2 regions of the Streptomyces sp. NPDC101219 genome follow, and region 2 is predicted to be linked to the other one. Evidence: riboswitches for the same ligand, from Rfam matches in the RefSeq annotation. Region 2 holds a riboswitch; the other holds the start of a gene.
The links. A riboswitch is a leader RNA that binds a small molecule or an ion and turns the genes downstream of it on or off. The one in region 2 is predicted to bind glycine.
Positions count from the first base shown of each region.

Region 1 (9,951 bases), on a different contig from region 2:
TTCTGCCGCGTGCGCCTACTTGAAGGAGGCCTCGGCGAACACTTCCTGCGTCAGCGGGGAGACGTTCGGCGGGTTCACGTTCTTGGCGAAGGCGATGGCCGGCGGGGAGGACGAGATCGGGACACCCGGCAGGTAGTCCATGATGACCTCGTTGGCCTTCGTGTAGGCGGCCACACGCTCGGCGTGGTCACCCAGCTTCGAACCGGCGTTCACCGCGTCGAAGACCTTCTTGTCCTTGAAGCCCCACTGCTTGTCGAACCCGGCGAACCAGGTGCCGATGAAGTTGTAGCCGTCGTTGAAGTCACCGGTCCAGCCGAGCATGTGCAGGGCGCAGGAGCCCGCCTCGGTGGCGTCCAGGTACTCCGGGGCCCACTTCATGGCCTTCGGCTTGACGGTGATGCCGGCCTTCTCCAGGTCGGCCTTCATCAGCTCGAACAGGTCCTGCGGGGCAGGCATGTACGGGCGGGTGACCTCGGTCGGGTAGCAGAACTCGATCTCGAGCTTCTCCTCACCGGCCTTCTTCAGCAGGTCCTTCGCCTTGTTCACGTCGTGCGGGTACTGCGTGACGTTCTTGGAGTAGCCCTCGATGGTGTCCGGCATGAACTGGTCGGCCACCTTGCCGCCCTCGGGCAGCTGGGTCTTGACCAGGTTCTCCTTGTCGATCGCCTGCGCGATCGCCTGGCGGACGTCCTTCTTCTTCAGGGCCGGGTTCGCCGTCTGGCTCATGCCCACGTAGAAGAGGTTGAAGACACCACGGGTCGGGACGCCGTAGCCCTGGTCCTTGAGGGTCTTGACGTCGGCCGGGGCGACCAGGTCGTAGCCGTCGATGTCACCGGCCTGGAGCGCCTGGCGGCGGCCCTCTTCGGTGTCGATGGTGCGGAAGACCAGGTTCTTGATCTTCGCCTTCTCGCCCCAGTAGTCGTCGAAGCGCTCAAGGGTGACTTCCTTGTTGCCCTTGTTCCACTTCGTGATCTTGTACGGGCCGGTACCGGCGACCGTGCCGGCCTCCTGGCTGTACTTGGGGTACGTGATGGCGTCGCCCTTGGCGGAGGCGTCCTGCTTCTTGTACTCCTCGATGGCCTTCGGCGAGTGGATCGCGAGGGCGTTGAGGGAGAAGCCGCCGGGGAGGTTGGCGGAGGGGTTCTTGACCTCGATGACGGCGGTGTTCTCGTCCTTGGCGGTGCAGGACTTGTAGTTCGCCTCGGGGGTCTCCGGGTCCTCGTTCTTCGCGAACCCGCCCATGATGGTCTGCCAGTAGTAGGAGACCGCGCTCGACTGGTAGGTGCCCTTCCAGTTGAACCAGTGGTCGTAGTTGGCGCACACCGCGTCGGCGTTGAACGCCTCACCGTCGTGGAACTTCACGCCCTTGCGGAGGTTGAAGGTCCAGACGGTGCCCTCGTCGTTGCTGGACCACTTCTCGGCGAGGCCGCCGACCAGCTCGCTGCCGCCCGACTCGTGCTCGAGCAGGGCCTCGAAGGCCTGCCGGGTCACGCGGAAGGTTTCACCGTCACTGGCCAGGGCAGGGTCCAGGGAACCCGGATCACCGGCGCCGGCGAAGACGAAGGTGTCCTTGTCGCCACTGCCTTCGTTGTCACTGTCCCGGTCGCTGGAGCAGCCCGTGGCGATCAGACCGACCGCGACCGCGGCCGTGATCACCCGAGCGGCTCGGGACTTGGATATGCGCATATGGGGCCACTCCGGGTCCGCTATGTGGATGCAAGATGACCGCCCGAACACTACTCACGTTCGCAGGGAGTCAGGAACAGTCCGGATAGCGGTGATACCTACCTGAGATCTGAACGCTCGACATAAGGGACGCATCAGGCGCCCGGGGCGGGAAATCCGGGCGCGAGAGGCGCCCACCGTCGTCCCGAAGCCCTCTCAGGACAGCGCCCCGGGGCCGAAAGCCGCGCGAAACCGCAGGTGACAGGCGGGTGATCACTGATAGCTCACCGCGCACGGGTCGCGTGGTCGAGACAAGCTGACGTGAATTCAGCGGGCGGGGATGCGGGCGGCGTCGGCGAATGCAGGCCGGCGGCCGGGCGTCCGCATGGTGGGATTCCGGGCCCCGGTGCGGGCCCCGGTGCGGGGCCCGGGGCGGCGGATCCGGTCCGGTTGGTGCCGGTCAGAGCCGGTCAGTGCCGGTCAGTGCCGCTGTGCGGGCGGGTAGCCGTAGCCGGCCGCGGGGGCCGGGGCGGCGGCGGGGGCGTGGGCCTCGCGGTCGTAGAACGGACGGGCGTTGACGCGCAGCCACATGGCGACCGGGTCGTGTTCGTCGGACATCGCGACGGTGGAGACGGGCAATCCGTCCGGGACGGCGCCGAGCGACTGCTGCATCATGCCGCGCACCGCGTCCACCGACGGCGGCGAGGTGTCGTACACGTCGAGGCCGATGGCGAGGTACGGCGCCCCCAGCGCGGGCTGCACCCAGGCGCGGCGCAGGGCGCGGACGGCCGGGGTGCGGTGGGCGTTCTGCGCGAGCAGGGCGTAGAACTGCGGGATCTCGATGCCGGGTTCGGACAGTCTGAGCGGTCCCGCGGGCTGGCGGTCGAGGCCCGTGGCGATGCGGCGCAGGTCCAGCCACGGGACGCCGACGCCGCCGCCGGGCGCGTGCGGGTTGAGCCAGAGACCGAAGCGGTCGGGGTAGAGGGCGCGGGCCACGTCGAGGCCGTCGACGACCTCGTAGGACCGGTTCCAGCCGCTGGCGGACAGCTCCTGCGCGGAGGTGACACACGGCGCGTAGCCGTGGCCGTCGACCTCCATGTTCCCGTACTGGGCGTCAGGGGAGCCCGCCTGGCCGTGCCACAGCAGCATCCAGACCTGGCCGGAGGAGGGCGTGGCGAGCGCGCGCAGCAACGCCTCGTAGGCGTCGTAGCGCCCGGGCGTCACCTGGCGCAGCATGTGCTCGACCTGTCCGGCCGCCGCGGTGCCAGCGCTCACTTTGTATCGCCCCTCCGTACAACGCCCTCGCCCCAGCCAATGAACCTAGCTTAAGCCGCCCCGTGCCGGCCGGACCGGTGGCGGTCCGGCAGCCGTGCGGCCGCCCGGGCCGCGGCCCGGGCGGCGCGGAACCCGCGCGTCCCGGCCGGTCCGGCCTACTGCTGCTGGTAGAAGGGCCGCACGCGCTCGCGCATCCAGTCGCCGACGGGGTCCTGGGCGACGTCCAGGAGGACCACGTTGACCGGCCACTTCACCGGCGTGCGACCCAGGGCGCGGCCGAGCGCGTCCGTCGGCAGGGTGTGCGGGTCCTCGTCCCACCGGGTCAGTTCGACGCCGATGAAGAGCACCGGGTCGGCCGTCTCGACCGCGGCCAGGCAGCGGCGGGCGGTGCGCACCACGCCTAGCGCCTCGAACTCGGCGCCGGCCGCCGCGAGGAAGTCCACCGGGTCGTCCTGCCAGTCGGGCTCGAACAGCCGGACCCGGCCGCCGCCGCCCGGCGTGCCGTCGGGCGGGGTGTTCCCGCTCCGGCACAGGTCGGCCACCGCCTCGGGCGGCAGCGGGATGCCGATGACGCCGCCCGGGTTCACGGCGATCCCGGCCTGCGGGGGCAGCCCGCGGGCGAACTCCACGGCGGGCGCGATGGTGTACGACATGTGCGAGCCGACCACCTGGCGGAACTGCTCCTCGGAGCTGAAGACCGGCACGTAGGCCTGGCCGTCGAGTTCCATCGTGGGCAGGTCCAGGGAGCCGCTGTCGGGTCCGCCGCCGTTCGGCAGGGGTATCCACACGAAGCTGCGGCCCAGGACCTCGACGATCCGGCCGCCGGCCGAGGGGACGCCGAGGGAGGCGGAGAGCACCTCCTCCAGCTCGTTGCCGGGCCATCCGCCGTGCGGATGGGGGTGTGCCTGTGCCGGGAAGTCCGCGGAGAAGCCCGCCGGGAAGTCCATCTGCCTACCGCCTGCCTGGAACCACTGCTGTGGCTGGAAAGGCTAACCGCTGCCGCACGGTCGCCGTCCGGCCGTGCGGCACTCCGGGCCGGTGTCCGGCCGGATGTCCGCCGTCGAGCCGGGTGTCCGCCGTCAACGGGTGAAGCCGATCCGGCTCAGAGTGTCCGTCGCGTCCCGGTCGAGCAGGACCACCGAGCCGCAGCCGGCGGGCGGTTCGCCCCGCCGCACCGCGCGCAGCAGCCGGTCCACCGCCGCGCGGTGCCGCAGGAAGGCGTACCGCGAGACGCCGCGGCCGCGGGCACGCTGGCCGTCCAGGGCCTGTTGCGGGGTGACGTCGAGGAGCAGCAGCCGCAGGTGTGCTCCCCGGCGGCGGGCCTCGCGGGCCAGCCAGCGGCGTACCCATGCCTGGGTGCCGCAGTCGTGCACGACGACGCCCTCGCCGGTGCGCAGCGCGCGGCGCAGGCCCGCGTAGTGGTCCAGGCGGACCAGCGGCCGGTAGAGCGCGTACGGCAGGAAGCGGGGCATCCGGGCGTCCCAGCGGTCGCGGGTGTCCTGGGAGTCGACGCGGGGCCCGCGCACGGTGCGCCGCATCAGAGTGGACTTGCCGCTGCCGGGCAGTCCGGTGACCACGACGACGTCCCGCGGGGCGAAGAGCAGGGCGTGCGGGCCGCCGCCGGTGCGTCCGCGCAGGTCGTGGACGGCGGGCGCGGGGAGCGATCCGCCGGGCCCGGCCGGCGGGGCGGCGGGGGCGGGCACCCGGGCCGGGACCGCCGCGGCCGTCGTGCCCGCCGCGGCCGTGGTGCCCGCCGCGGCCGACGGGGCCGGGACGTCCGGCCGGTCGGGCGGTGGGGCGCCCGTCGCGCCGGCGTACGCCGTGGTCCTGTTCACCGTGTGTCCTCCCCTGGGGCCGGGTACCGGAGTCCCGCGCCCAGCCGGCTGTGAAGAGAAGGTAATGCGGGGTGTCACTGGTTTCCGTCCGTTTCCCGCAACAGGCCGGTCACAGCTCGCTGTGACCGAGCGCGCACCCTGCGCGTCCCCTGAGAAGGGTCCCCCTGCCGCGACCCCGGAATGCGTGCAATGATGAGCCCGCCAACTGCATACCGGCCGTTTGAATCCGCGCGGGAGAGTCTCCGGCACTTGTGGCACGCCGGGGCGCCGAAGGAGCAAGTCCCTCCCTTGAATCTCTCAGGCCCCGTTACCGCGCGGGCGAGGCACATCTGAAAAGCGGGCCGCCGCGACACTGCTCCGGTGGCTCCACCCAAGGTGCAAGCCGTACGCCGTCCCCTGCGCGGGCGGTCATGGCGAACCTCTCAGGTTCCGATGACAGATGGGGAGGATCGTCCTCGCCCTTCCCACGCCGTCCTGCTGCCCCAGGACCTCGGCCCGCCAGCAGCTGCCCCGGCGCGGGGGGACCCCATCGCCACTGGGAGACCTACCGATGAGCAGTACCGAACTCCGCCGGACCGCGCTCGATGCCGTGCATCGCGCGCTCGGCGCGACGATGACCGACTTCGCCGGCTGGGACATGCCGCTGCGCTACGGCTCCGAACGCGACGAGCACCTCGCCGTCCGCAACCGGGCCGGGCTCTTCGACCTCTCCCACATGGGTGAGATCACGGTCAGCGGTCCGCAGGCGCGCGCGCTCCTCGACCACGCCCTGGTCGGCAACATCGGCACGGTCAAGCAGGGCCGGGCCCGCTACACGATGATCTGCGACGAGAACGGCGGCATCCTCGACGACCTGATCGTCTACCGGCTCGGCGAGTCGGAGTACCTGGTCGTCGCCAACGCCTCCAACGCGCAGACGGTGCTCGACGCGCTGGTGGAGCGGTCGGCCGGTTTCGACGCCGAGGTGCGCGACGACCGCGACGCCTACGCGCTGCTCGCCGTGCAGGGCCCCGAGTCCGTCACCGTCCTCGCCTCCCTCACCGACGCCGACCTGGACGGCCTGAAGTACTACTCCGGGCTGCCCGGCACGGTGGCGGGTCTGCCCGCGCTGATCGCCCGTACCGGCTACACCGGCGAGGACGGCTTCGAGCTGTTCGTGAAGCCGGAGCACGCGGTCGAACTGTGGCAGGCGCTGACCAAGGCCGGCGAGGGCGTCGGCCTGGTCCCGTGCGGGCTGTCCTGCCGGGACACGCTGCGCCTGGAGGCGGGCATGCCGCTGTACGGCAACGAGCTGAGCAGCTCGCTGACGCCGTTCGACGCCGGGTTCGGCCGGGTGGTGAAGTTCGAGAAGGAGGGCGACTTCGTGGGCCGCGCCGCCCTGACCGAGGCCGCCGCGCGCGCCGAGCAGAACCCGCCCCGCGTGCTGGTCGGGCTGGTCGCCGAGGGCCGCCGGGTCCCGCGCGCCGGGTACCCGGTCGTCAAGGGCGACGAGGTGATCGGCGAGGTCACCTCCGGTGCGCCGTCGCCCACGCTGGGCAAGCCCATCGCGATGGCCTACGTCGACCCGGCCCACGCCGCTCCGGGCACCGCGGGGGTCGCCGTCGACATCCGCGGCCGTCAGGAGCCGTACGAGGTCGTGGCGCTGCCGTTCTACAAGCGTCAGAAGTGACACCGTCGTAGCGTTTCCGGACAGCCGTCCGCGCGTGCGCACCGGTGCCGTCGCGCAGCCGTCCACGGGCGTCCGCCGCTGTCCCTCCCCCGTCAGCAGTCCCCCGCGTACAGGAGAATCCAGGCCATGAGCAACCCCCAGAACCTGCGGTACAGCAAGGAACACGAGTGGCTGTCGGACGCCGAGGACGGCGTGTCGACGATCGGCATCACGGAGCACGCGGCGAACGCGCTCGGCGACGTCGTCTTCGTCCAGCTCCCCGAGGTCGGTGACACGGTGACCGCGGGCGAGACCTGCGGCGAGCTGGAGTCGACCAAGTCGGTCAGCGACCTCTACTGCCCGGTCACCGGCGAGGTCACCGCGGTCAACGAGGACGTGGTGAACGACCCGTCGCTGGTCAACTCGGCTCCCTTCGAGGGCGGTTGGCTGTTCAAGGTGCGCATCACCGACGAGCCGTCCGACCTGCTGACCGCCGCCGAGTACGACGCCCACATCGCGGGCTGAGGAGTCGTCGCCGCAATGTCGCTTCTGAACACGCCCCTGCACGAGCTCGACCCGGCCGTCGCCGCCGCCGTCGACGCGGAGCTGCACCGGCAGCAGTCCACCCTCGAGATGATCGCCTCGGAGAACTTCGCCCCGGTCGCGGTCATGGAGGCCCAGGGCACCGTCCTGACCAACAAGTACGCCGAGGGCTACCCCGGCCGCCGCTACTACGGCGGCTGCGAGCACGTCGACGTGATCGAGCAGATCGCGATCGACCGGGTCAAGGAGCTCTTCGGCGCCGAGCACGCCAACGTGCAGCCGCACTCGGGCGCGCAGGCCAACGCCGCCGCGATGTTCGCGCTGCTCAAGCCCGGTGACACGATCATGGGCCTGAACCTGGCGCACGGCGGGCACCTGACCCACGGCATGAAGATCAACTTCTCCGGCAAGCTGTACGACGTGGTCGCCTACCACGTGGACGACACCGGGGTCGTCGACATGGCCGAGGTCGAGCGGCTCGCCAAGGAGAAGAAGCCGAAGCTGATCGTGGCCGGCTGGTCGGCCTACCCGAGGCAGCTGGACTTCGCCGCGTTCCGCCGGATCGCGGACGAGGTCGGCGCCTACCTCATGGTCGACATGGCGCACTTCGCCGGTCTGGTCGCGGCGGGCCTGCACCCCAACCCGGTGCCGCACGCCCACGTCGTCACCACCACGACCCACAAGACCCTCGGCGGCCCCCGCGGCGGTGTGATCCTCAGCACGTCCGAGCTGGCCAAGAAGATCAACTCCGCGGTCTTCCCCGGCCAGCAGGGCGGCCCGCTGGAGCACGTGGTCGCCGCGAAGGCGGTCGCGTTCAAGGTCGCCGCCTCCGAGGAGTTCAAGGACCGCCAGCGCCGCACCCTGGAGGGCGCCCGGATCCTGGCCGAGCGCCTGGTGAAGGACGACGTCCGGGCCGTCGGCGTGGACGTGCTGTCCGGCGGCACGGACGTGCACCTGGTCCTGGTCGACCTGCGCGCCTCGGAGCTCGACGGACAGCAGGCTGAGGACCGGCTGCACGAGGTCGGGATCACCGTCAACCGCAACGCGATCCCGAACGACCCGCGTCCGCCGATGGTCACCTCCGGCCTGCGCATCGGCACGCCCGCCCTCGCCACCCGCGGCTTCACCGCCGAGGACTTCGCCGAGGTCGCGGACGTGATCGCCGAGACGCTGAAGCCCGAGTACGACGCCGAGACGCTGCGGGCCCGGGTGACGGCGCTCGCGGCGAAGCATCCGCTGTACCCCGGTCTGAAGTAGTTTCGTACCCTTTGATTCGTACGAACGTCCGGGGCATCGCGCACACTGGAAACGGTGGGCGCGATGCCCCGCGTCGTACGCGCCCCTCACGCACCCCCTGTACCGCCGGCGGACAGCGTCGTCCGCCGAACCCCTAGGAGTCCTCCCGTGGCCATCTCGGTCTTCGACCTGTTCTCGATCGGCATCGGCCCGTCCAGCTCGCACACGGTCGGTCCGATGCGCGCGGCCGGCCTGTTCTCCCGGCGGCTGCGCAACGAGGGCCTGCTGGGCTCGGTGGCCTCCGTCCGCGCCGAGCTGTACGGCTCGCTCGGCGCCACCGGCCACGGCCACGGCACGCCCAAGGCGGTGCTGCTCGGCCTGGAGGGCGACTCGCCGCGCACGGTGGACGTGGAGACGGCCGACGAGCGGGTGGAGAAGATCAAGGACGGCGGCCGGCTGCGCCTCCTCGGCGAGCACGAGATCGCCTTCTCCTTCGACGACGACCTGGTGCTGCACCGCCGCAAGGCGCTCCCGTACCACGCCAACGGCATGACCCTGTGGGCGTACGACGCCTCGGGCGCGACGCTGCTGGAGAAGACGTACTACTCGGTGGGCGGCGGCTTCGTCGTCGACGAGGAGGCGGTCGGCGCGGACCGCATCAAGCTGGACGACACCGTCCTGAAGTACCCGTTCCGCACGGGTGACGAGCTGCTGCGCCTGACCCGGGAGACCGGCCTGTCGATCTCCGCGCTGATGCTGGAGAACGAGCGGGCCTGGCGGACCGAGGAGGAGATCCGCGAGGGCCTGCTGGAGATCTGGCGCGTGATGCAGGCGTGCGTGGCGCGCGGCATGTCCCGCGAGGGCATCCTGCCGGGCGGCCTGAAGGTGAGCCGCCGGGCCGCGAACACCGCCCGCAAGCTGCGCTCGGAGGGCGACCCGCAGGCGCTCTCCATGGAGTGGATCACCCTCTACGCGATGGCCGTGAACGAGGAGAACGCGGCCGGCGGCCGGGTCGTCACCGCTCCGACGAACGGCGCGGCAGGCATCATCCCCGCCGTGCTGCACTACTACGTCAACTTCGTGCCCGGCGCCGACGAGGAGGGCGTGGTCCGCTTCCTGCTGGCGGCCGGCGCGATCGGCATGCTCTTCAAGGAGAACGCCTCCATCTCCGGCGCCGAGGTCGGCTGCCAGGGCGAGGTGGGCTCCGCCTGCTCCATGGCCGCGGGCGCCCTCGCCGAGGTGATGGGCGGCTCGCCGTGGCAGGTGGAGAACGCGGCGGAGATCGGCATGGAGCACAACCTGGGCCTGACCTGCGACCCGGTGGGCGGCCTGGTGCAGATCCCGTGCATCGAGCGCAACGGCATGGCCGCGGTCAAGGCGGTCACGGCGGCCCGGATGGCGCTGCGCGGCGACGGCTCGCACAAGGTGTCCCTGGACAAGGTCATCAAGACGATGAAGGAGACCGGCGCGGACATGTCGGTCAAGTACAAGGAGACGGCCCGGGGCGGGCTGGCGGTGAACATCATCGAATGCTGAGGGGCCATCCCCGGACGCACCCGGTCACAGTCGGTCACTTCGCGTCCGGGGCGGGTCGGCGGCGCCGGGCGGGGAAGGAGTCCTTGGACTCCCCCTCCCCCACGAACGCCTCAGGGAGCCCGCATGCTGCACGGCATCGACGTGAGCTCGTACCAGCCCGCCTCCTACGACACCGACGGCCTGTCCTTCGTCTTCGTCAAGGCGACGGAGGGC
Region 1 covers NZ_JBIWOK010000006.1:415,121-425,071, reverse strand. Annotated here, with positions in the region: gene ACIRPP_RS14910 (ABC transporter substrate-binding protein) at 16-1,686, opposite strand; gene ACIRPP_RS14905 (enhanced serine sensitivity protein SseB C-terminal domain-containing protein) at 2,146-2,940, opposite strand; gene ACIRPP_RS14900 (enhanced serine sensitivity protein SseB) at 3,096-3,887, opposite strand; gene ACIRPP_RS14895 (AAA family ATPase) at 4,020-4,775, opposite strand; glycine riboswitch at 4,997-5,098, shown strand; gene gcvT (glycine cleavage system aminomethyltransferase GcvT) at 5,326-6,444, shown strand; gene gcvH (glycine cleavage system protein GcvH) at 6,571-6,948, shown strand; gene glyA (serine hydroxymethyltransferase) at 6,964-8,223, shown strand; gene ACIRPP_RS14875 (L-serine ammonia-lyase) at 8,371-9,738, shown strand; gene ACIRPP_RS14870 (GH25 family lysozyme) at 9,862-9,951, shown strand, end outside.
Region 1: linked by a shared signal. The riboswitch ahead of gcvT (glycine cleavage system aminomethyltransferase GcvT) and the one ahead of gcvP (aminomethyl-transferring glycine dehydrogenase) in region 2 are both predicted to bind glycine.

Region 2 (9,951 bases):
TCTGGAGGCGTACGACGCGGAGGCGACCGGGCAGACGCAGATGCCGATGCTGTCGCCCGAGGCGCAGGCGGCGGTCGACGCGCTGCCGGCGGGCTCGGCGCTGCTGGTGGTGCGCCGCGGTCCGAATTCCGGCAGCCGCTTCCTGCTCGACGGCGACCTGACGACGGCCGGGCGTCATCCGCAGAGCGACATCTTCCTCGACGACGTGACGGTCTCCCGGCGCCATGTGGAGTTCCGCCGGGGCCAGGACGGTTCGTTCACGGTGGCCGACGTCGGCAGCCTCAACGGCACGTACGTCAACCGCGAGCGGATCGACCAGGTCGCCCTGTCCAACGGGGACGAAGTGCAGATCGGCAAGTACCGGCTGGTCTTCTACGCGAACCAGCGGGGCTACTGAGTCCCCGGGCCGCGGCCCGGGGACCGAGGGAAGGTCCATGCCTCACTCACCGAGCGGCGGTGCCGGACACGGCGCCGCCGCCGCGGACACCGGACTGATGAGCATCGGCGCGGTGCTGAACGTGCTGCGCGAGGAGTTCCCCGAGGTCACCATCTCCAAGATCCGCTTCCTGGAGGCGGAGGGGCTGATCGAGCCGCAGCGCACCCCGTCGGGGTACCGCAAGTTCAGCGCGGGTGACGTCGAGCGCCTGGGCCATGTGCTGCGCATGCAGCGCGACCACTACCTGCCGCTGAAGGTGATCCGGGAGCATCTGGATGCGGTGGAGGCGGGCAGGGCCGCCCCGCTGCCGGTCCTGGGCCGGCCGCGGGACGGGGAGAGCGCCGAGCCGGCGGTGGCCGACGCGCCGACGGCGGCCCGGATCGGCCGGGCACAGCTGCTGGCGGCGGCGGGGGTCGACGAGCGGCAGTTCGCGGAGTGGGAGTCGTACGGGCTCCTCAGCCCCGTGGAGGAGGGCGTCTACGACGCGGAGGCGGTCACCGTCGCCGGGCTGATCTGCGAGCTGGGCCGGTTCGGGATCGAGCCACGCCATCTGAGGGCGATGAAGGCGGCCGCCGACCGGGAGGCCGGGCTGGTGGACCAGGTCGTCGCCCCGCTCCGGCGCCACCGCAATCCGCAGACCAGGGCGCATGCCGAGGCCCGCACGAAGGAACTGGCGGGGCTCACGGTGAAGCTGCACGCCGCGCTGGTCCATCTGGCGCTCGGGGTGCGTGTCCCTTAGGCTGCGCCGCTCGCGGGGCCGGATCGCTCACCCGTTCCCGGCCCGACTACCCAAACATCCCGGGCACGGCCTAGGGTTGCTGTGTGAACGAGCTCGATGTCGTAGGTGTCCGGGTCGAAATGCCCTCCAACCAACCGATCGTGCTGCTGCGTGAAGTGGGAGGGGACCGTTACCTCCCCATCTGGATCGGACCGGGGGAGGCGACGGCCATCGCCTTTGCCCAGCAGGGCATGGCTCCCGCGCGGCCGCTGACCCACGACCTGTTCAAGGACGTGCTGGAGGCCGTCGGACAGGAGCTCACGGAAGTGCGCATCACCGATCTGCGGGAAGGTGTCTTCTACGCCGAGCTGGTCTTCGCCAGTGGTGTGGAGGTCAGCGCCCGGCCGTCCGACGCGATAGCGCTGGCCCTGCGCACGGGGACGCCGATCTACGGCAGTGACACGGTGCTCGACGACGCGGGTATCGCCATCCCGGACGAGCAGGAGGACGAGGTGGAGAAGTTCCGCGAGTTCCTCGACCAGATCTCGCCGGAGGACTTCGGCACCAGCAGTCAGTGAGGCCCCCGCCGGGTGCCAGGTGCCGCTCGGGAGCGTCACACGCCTCGTGCGGAAAGCATTCGGCTAGCCTTTCCCCGCGACGGGGCACGGGAAACCACTCTTAGGGTGATTATCACTCGGCGTGCCGAGTGTGGCGATCGTTGACGCACCCTTGGTGACTGCCTACCGTCGAGGAGGCAGGTCAAGGACGGAGGTCGGCGTGAGAAGCAGCGGCGACGGTACGGCTGGGGGTGCCCCCGAACTGGGGGCGAGCGGCCCGTACCCTCCCATGAGCTCTCGGCTCCGCTCGGGCGGGGTGTACCCCCCTCACGGCAGTGCGGCCGATCACGCTCGACATCTGACGGCCGCCGCGACGGGCAGCGGAGGGGCGACGTCCATGGCGTCCGACCAGATCGGCTACCGGGGTCCCACCGCCTGCGCGGCGGCGGGGATCACCTATCGCCAGCTGGACTACTGGGCCCGCACGGGGCTGGTGGAACCGAGTGTGCGGCCCGCCCACGGGTCGGGCAGCCAGCGGCTGTACAGCTTCCGCGACGTCGTCGTGCTGAAGATCGTGAAGCGCTTCCTCGACACCGGTGTGTCCCTGCAGAACATCCGCACCGCCGTCCAGCACCTGCGTGAGCGAGGCTTCAGCGACCTGGAACGCATGACGCTGATGAGCGACGGAGCCACGGTCTACGAGTGCACCTCGCCCGACGAGGTCCACGCGCTGCTCCAGGGCGGCCAGGGCATCTTCGGCATCGCCGTCGGCGTGGTCTGGCGGGACGTCGAGGGCGCGCTGTCCCAGCTGCACGGCGAGCGCGTCGACACCGGGGAGACGCTGGTCGGGCACAACCCCACCGACGAGCTGGCCCGGCGGCGCAACCGGGCCGTCTGAGACCGGTACGGGAGCCGACGCCGCGGGGCCGGTGCCCGCTCCGGTCCGGTCGCCCGGCGGGGCGGGTCCGGGCAGGTCGCTGTCAGTGGCGTAGGGCAGCATCGAAGGCGTGAGATCCGCGCCCACCATCCTGCATCTCGACATGGATGCCTTCTACGCCTCGGTGGAGCAGGCGTCCAAGCCGAGCCTGCGCGGGAAGGCCGTCGTGGTGGGCGGGCTCGGGCCGCGCGGGGTGGTCGCCACCGCCTCCTACGAGGCCCGGGTGTTCGGCGTGCATTCCGCGATGCCCATGGCCCAGGCCCGCCGGCTCGCCCCGCACGCCGCCTACCTCGTGCCGCGCTTCGCCTTCTACCGATCGCTCAGCGAGCAGGTGATGGGCCTGCTCAAAGCGCTGTCCCCGCTCGTGGAGCCGCTGAGCCTCGACGAGGCGTTCGTGGACCTGGAGGCCGCCGGGGCCGCGTGGGACGAACCGTCGGCGCGCCGCGTCGGTGCCCGGCTGCGCGCGGACATCCGGGAGGTCACCGGGCTCACCGGGTCGGTGGGGCTGGCGGCCTCCAAGATGCTCGCCAAGATCGCCTCCGAGCGGGCCAAGCCGGACGGCCTGGTGGTCATCGAACCGGGCACCGAGCGGGCCCTGCTGGGTCCCCTGTCGGTGCGCACCCTGCCCGGCGTCGGCCCGGCCACCGGTGACCACCTGCGGCGCGCCGGCATCCACACGGTCCAGGAACTCGCCGAGGCGGGCGAGGACGAGCTGGTCCGGCTGGTGGGCAAGGCACACGGTCACGCCCTGTACGCCATGGCGCTGGCGCACGACGACCGGCCCGTGGTGGCCGAGCGCGAGGCGAAGTCGGTGTCGGTGGAGGACACCTACGACGTCGACATCCACGACCGCGTCCGGGTCGGGACGGAGGTGCGGCGGCTCGCCGACCGGTGCGTGCGCAGGCTGCGGAGCGCGGGCCTGTCGGGGCGCACCATCGTGCTGAAGGTGCGGCGCTACGACTTCTCCACGCTCACCCGCTCCGAGACCCTCCGCGGGCCCACGGACGACCCGGCGGTGGTGCGGGAGGCCGCAGCCCGGCTGCTGGACTCCGTCGACACCACGGGCGGCGTGCGGCTGCTCGGCGTCGGCGTCACGGGGCTGGCCGCTTACACGCAGGAGGACCTGTTCGCTCAGGCTGCCGGGGAGCGGGAGGAGCCGTCGCCCGAGGAGCCCGGCACGACGCCCGCCCCCGAGGACCGGCACCCGCCGGAGCGGCGCTGGCCCGCCGGACACGACGTGTGGCACACGGAGTTCGGGCACGGGTGGGTGCAGGGGAGCGGGCTGGGCCGGGTCACGGTGCGTTTCGAGACGCCCGGTTCGCAGCCGGGCCGGGTGCGGACCTTCCGCACCGACGACCCGGGTCTCCGGCCGGCGGACCCGCTCCCGCTGGTGCGGAGAGAGGACGACGGGGACGACGGGACCCCACCGGCCGCGGACGGCACCGGCTGAGAGCGCCACGGTGCCGTCAGGCCGGGACCGGGGTCAGGCCGGTTCGTCCTGGCCCGCCAGCTTGCCGAAGTCCCGGTCCGGCAGGGCCGGGGGAGCGGCGACGTCGAGGCCGTAGTGGTGGTAGAGCTGGAGTTCCTGCTCGGGAGACAGGTGCCGGCCGACGCCGAAGTCGGGGGCGTCCTTGATCAGGGCGCGCTCGAAGGGGACGTGGAGGGCGCCGTCCACGAGTTCGCTGGGCTCCAGGGGGACGAAGGCGTCGCGGCCGAACAGGCCGGTGCGTATCGCCGCCCACTCGGGGACACCCGTGGCGTCGTCGAGATACACCTCGTCGATGGTTCCGATCCGGTGTCCGTCGCGGTCGAACGCCTTGCGGCCGATCAGGTGGCGCGGGTCGATGTCGGTTCGCACGGGCCCTCCACTGGTCGCACTCATCCGTAAGCACTACACAACGGCACAATCGGTCCAGCGGCCACTCGAAGGCCCGTGCGGTGTCCCCGCTGGTACGCTGGCTTTCGGCTGCTGACCCCGTGCGGGAGAGTCCTCCGGGCACCATCGGAGGCGCCGAAGGAGCAAATCCTCCCCGGAATCTCTCAGGCCCACGTACCGCACGGGTGAGGTCACTCTGGAAAGCAGGGCGGGTGTCGACGGCTTCCGCTCTCACCGACGGTGAAAGCCGGGGCGTCTTCGGACGATCCGGTGAAGCTCTCAGGTCGAGATGACAGAGGGGGAGGCCGTCCGGGTACCCGTGCCGTGGTGCCCCACGAAGGTCGTCAGACCAGGAGGCCTCCGCAATGACCGCCCATCGCACTCCGCTGTCAGAGCTCGAGCAGGGGACACCCTTCGAGCAGCGCCACATCGGACCTGACCACGAGGCGCGCGCCAAGATGCTCGCCCAGGTCGGTTACGGCTCCCTCGACGAGCTCACGTCCGCCGCCGTCCCGGATGTCATCAAGAACACCGACGCGCTCGACCTGCCGGACGCCCGCAGTGAGGCCGAGGTGCTCGCCGAACTGCGCTCCCTGGCCGGACGCAACCAGGTGCTCGACTCCATGATCGGGCTCGGCTACTACGGGACGTTCACCCCGCCCGTCATCCTGCGCAACGTCCTGGAGAACCCCGCCTGGTACACGGCGTACACGCCCTACCAGCCGGAGATCTCCCAGGGCCGCCTCGAAGCGCTGCTGAACTTCCAGACCACCGTCGCCGAGCTGACCGGGCTGCCGACCGCCGGCGCCTCGCTGCTCGACGAGGGCACCGCCGCGGCCGAGGCGATGGCCCTGTCGCGGCGCATGGGCAAGAACAAGAAGGGCTTGTTCCTGGTCGACGCGGACGCGCTGCCGCAGACCGTCGCCGTGATCCGGACCCGCGCCGAACCGGCCGGTGTCGAGGTCGTCGTCGCCGACCTGAGCGACGGCATCCCCGCCGAGATCGCCGAGCGCGAGATCAACGGCGTGCTGCTCCAGTACCCGGGCGCCTCCGGTGCCGTCCGCGACCTCAAGCCGGTCATCGACCGGGCACACGAGCTCGGCGCCCTGGTCACGGTGGCCGCCGACCTCCTCGCGCTGACCCTGCTGACGTCGCCCGGAGAGCTCGGCGCGGACATCGCGGTCGGCACCACCCAGCGCTTCGGCGTGCCGATGGGCTTCGGCGGGCCGCACGCCGGCTACATGGCCGTCCAGGAGAAGATGGCCCGCAGCCTGCCCGGACGCCTCGTCGGCGTCTCCGTCGACGTCGACGGCAACCAGGCCTACCGGCTCGCGCTGCAGACCCGTGAGCAGCACATCCGCCGCGAGAAGGCCACCAGCAACATCTGCACGGCCCAGGTGCTGCTCGCCGTCATGGCCGGCATGTACGCCGTCTACCACGGTCCGGAGGGCCTGCGCACCATCGCGCGGCGCACCCACCGGTACGCCGTGATCCTCGCCGAGGGCCTGCGGGCCGGCGGGGTCGAGATCGTGCACGACTCCTACTTCGACACCGTGACCGCGCGGGTCCCCGGCCGGGCCGGCGAGGTCGTCGCCGCCGGCCGGGACAACGGCGTCAACCTGCGGCTCGTCGACGCCGACCACGTCTCGGCCGCCTGCGACGAGACCACCACCCGGGCGCAGCTGACGGCCGTGTGGCGGGCCTTCGGCGTCGACGGCGACGTCGAGGCGCTGGATGCCGCCGCGCGGGACACGCTGCCGGACGCGCTGCTGCGCTCCGACGAGTTCCTGACCCACCCGGTCTTCCACCAGCACCGCTCCGAGACGGCCATGCTGCGCTACCTGCGCCGGCTCGCCGACCGCGACTACGCGCTGGACCGCGGCATGATCCCGCTGGGCTCCTGCACCATGAAGCTCAACGCGACCACCGAGATGGAGCCGATCACCTGGCCCGAGTTCGGCGGGCTGCACCCCTTCGCGCCCGCCGAGCAGGCCGCCGGATACCTCACGCTCATCCGTGAGCTGGAGGACCGGCTCGCCGAGGTCACCGGCTACGACAAGGTGTCCCTCCAGCCCAACGCCGGTTCCCAGGGCGAGCTGGCCGGACTCCTCGCGGTGCGCGGCTACCACCGCGCCAACGGCGACGAGCAGCGCACGGTCTGCCTCATCCCGTCCTCCGCGCACGGCACCAACGCGGCCAGCGCGGTCATGGCAGGCATGAAGGTCGTCGTCGTCAGGACCGCCGACGACGGCGAGGTCGACGTCGAGGACCTGCGCGCCAAGATCGAGCAGTACCGCGACCAGCTCGCCGTGCTGATGATCACCTACCCGTCGACGCACGGCGTGTTCGAGGAGCACGTCGCCGACATCTGCGCCGCGGTGCACGAGGCCGGCGGCCAGGTCTACGTGGACGGCGCCAACCTCAACGCCCTGGTCGGTCTGGCCAAGCCGGGCCACTTCGGCGGCGACGTCTCCCATCTGAACCTGCACAAGACGTTCTGCATCCCGCACGGCGGCGGTGGCCCCGGCGTCGGCCCGGTCGGCGTCCGCGCCCACCTGGCCCCCTACCTGCCGAACCACCCGCTGCAGCCCGAAGCGGGGCCGGAGACCGGGGTCGGCCCGATCTCGGCGGCGCCCTGGGGCTCGGCGGGCATCCTGCCCATCTCCTGGGCGTACGTCCGGCTCATGGGCGGCGAGGGCCTGAAGCGGGCCACGCAGGTGGCGGTCCTCAGCGCCAACTACATCGCCAAGCGCCTGGAACCGCACTACCCGGTGCTCTACACCGGTCCCGGCGGGCTGGTGGCGCACGAATGCATCATCGACCTGCGCCCGCTGACCAAGGCGACCGGCGTCAGCGTCGACGACGTGGCCAAGCGGCTGATCGACTACGGCTTCCACGCGCCGACGATGTCCTTCCCGGTGGCCGGGACGCTGATGATCGAGCCGACCGAGTCCGAGGACTTGGCCGAACTGGACCGGTTCTGCGAGACGATGATCGCCATCCGTGCGGAGATCGAGAAGGTCGGGTCGGGCGAGTGGCCCGCCGAGGACAACCCGCTGCGCAACGCCCCGCACACCGCCGCCGCGCTCGGCGGGGAGTGGGACCACGCGTACAGCCGCGAGGAGGCGGTCTTCCCGGTCGGCGTCAGCGCCGCGGACAAGTACTGGCCGCCGGTGCGGCGCATCGACCAGGCCTTCGGCGACCGCAACCTGGTGTGCTCCTGCCCGCCGCTGGACGCGTACGAGGACTGACGTCCTTCGGGGAGCACCGTCCCGTGGGCCCGGCGTGGCACGGGGGACGATGGTGTCGGGGCAGGTGAGCGCCCGGCCGGGGAATGCCCGGCCGGGCGCTCACGCGTCTGCGGGCCTCAGGGGGTAAGGAGGCTGTCAGGCGGTGCCGAGGGTGCCGATGGACGGTTCCAGCAGGTCGAAGGCGCGGGCCGCCTCCGGCGCGACCGTCGCCTCGATCTCCTGGGCGGGCAGCCCGGCGAGGGTGAGCTGCTGGATGCGCCGGAACAGCAGACGGTGAACCGTGCCCAGGAGACCGGCGGCCGTGCGGATCATGATGTCGTCGGCCGGCAGCTGCTCGGCCGCCGCGAGTGCCTCGGCCAGTGCCTCCTCCCGGCGGTCGTGCAGGCCGCGCAGACAGGCGGTGAGGGTGGCGCTGTCGGCCACCATCCGCGCGAACTCCGGGCCGGTGAAGCCGCTCACCGGATCATGGGCGGCGAGCGCCTCGGTGAACGCGCGGCGCAGCGCGCCCAGGGCGGACTCGCCGGGCCTGCGCGCGGCCACCGACGAGGCCAGGGCTGCGACGAAGGCGTCCTGGTGGTCGAGCGCCAGGTCCTCCTTGCGGGCGAAGTAGTTGGTGACCGTCTTCTTCGACACCCGCGCGGCGTCGGCGATCTCCGCGATCGTCGTGGCGTCGAAGCCCTGCCGGAGGAAGAGACGGGTGGCCTGATCGGAGATGTGCTGACGCGTCTCCTGCTTCTTGACTTCGCGCAGGCCGCCCCCGGACCCTGCCGACGCGCTGTCGTGGTGACTGCTCATGGATGAATCTTACCCCCGTAGTATTTTTTTGTTGACACTCCTCATCGGTCGAGTATAATTTTACGACCGACGTAAGAGCGACCAGTCCTACGGGGGACCCCATGACCGACCCTTCCGTCCTGCACCCGCTGCCGGAACACGAGCGCGTCGTGTTCCTCAGGCCGCTGATCACCTCACCGTCGATCGAGGTCGGCGAGTTCACCTACTACGACGACCCCGATGCGGCGACCGAGTTCGAGCGGCGCAACGTCCTCTACGCCTACGGTCCGGAGAAGCTGGTCATCGGCCGGTTCTGCGCCGTGGCGTCCGGCACCCGCTTCCTGATGGCCGGGGCGGAGCACCCGACGATGGGGGTGTCCACCTTCCCGTTCACCATGTTCGGCGGGGAGTGGACCGACCGGACCCTCGATCTGGTCACCTCCATGCCCAGCCGCGGTGACACGGTCGTCGGCAACGACGTCTGGTTCGGCTACGGCGCCACCGTCATGCCGGGCGTGCGCATCGGCGACGGCGCCATCATCGCCGCCGGAGCCGTCGTCACGGCCGACGTGCCGCCGTACACCGTGGTCGGCGGCAACCCGGCCCGCCCGATCCGGCAGCGGTACAGCGACGCGGACGTGGCCCTCCTGCTGGAAGCGGCCTGGTGGGACTGGCCCGTCGACGTGGTCACCCGCCATGTGCGCACGATCATGGCCGGCACACCGGCGGAGATCAGCGCGATCGCCGCCCGCGAGACCGGCGGCCGCGGCCACGCCCCCGGCACGTCATGACCACCCCGGCGAACGCCACCACCGCCCCTCCCCGCCCGGAACTCCCCGCAAGGAGCATGCATTGACCGACACCCCGACCACCGCCGCCGGCCCGCTCGCCCCGCTGCCGCCGCTGTCCGCCCAGGCCGACCGCCTGATCGAACTCGGCCTGCACACGCACGGGGGCCTGCCGGCGGAAGAGGTCCGCTCCTTCGCCGAACGGCACTCATCGGCGGGCCGGGACACCCTGCTGGCCCTTCACCCCGACCGTGCCCCCGCCTCGGTCCTCGCACCGTCGCTGCGCCACGCCGGCAAGCCCGGCTTCGTCGTCACGGACATGCAGGACGTCGACCGTTTCACGCCCCAGGGCATCGATCTGCCCGACGCCCCCCTCTACACGGTCACCGGCATCGACCGGGGTGATCACCTGGCCAACTGGAGCCCGGAGGAGGCCCTGCCCGCGCTCACCGGGGACGGCCGCACCCCGCTGCTGCTCAGCGAGGGCATCCACTGGGTGCTCCAGCAGCCCGAGGCCCTGGAACGCAACCGGTGCTTCATGACGATCGGCTCCCGGCTGCGCAAGCCGAACGGGACGTTCGACGCCCGCACGCCCGCCCTCTGGATCAGCAACG
Region 2 covers NZ_JBIWOK010000001.1:6,636-16,586, forward strand. Annotated here, with positions in the region: gene ACIRPP_RS00040 (FHA domain-containing protein) at 1-397, shown strand, start outside; gene ACIRPP_RS00045 (MerR family transcriptional regulator) at 435-1,175, shown strand; gene ACIRPP_RS00050 (bifunctional nuclease family protein) at 1,259-1,732, shown strand; gene ACIRPP_RS00055 (MerR family transcriptional regulator) at 1,932-2,609, shown strand; gene ACIRPP_RS00060 (DNA polymerase IV) at 2,719-4,098, shown strand; gene ACIRPP_RS00065 (PRC-barrel domain-containing protein) at 4,132-4,506, opposite strand; glycine riboswitch at 4,619-4,714, shown strand; gene gcvP (aminomethyl-transferring glycine dehydrogenase) at 4,890-7,775, shown strand; gene ACIRPP_RS00075 (TetR/AcrR family transcriptional regulator) at 7,911-8,570, opposite strand; gene ACIRPP_RS00080 (CatB-related O-acetyltransferase) at 8,672-9,340, shown strand; gene ACIRPP_RS00085 (DUF5701 family protein) at 9,402-9,951, shown strand, end outside.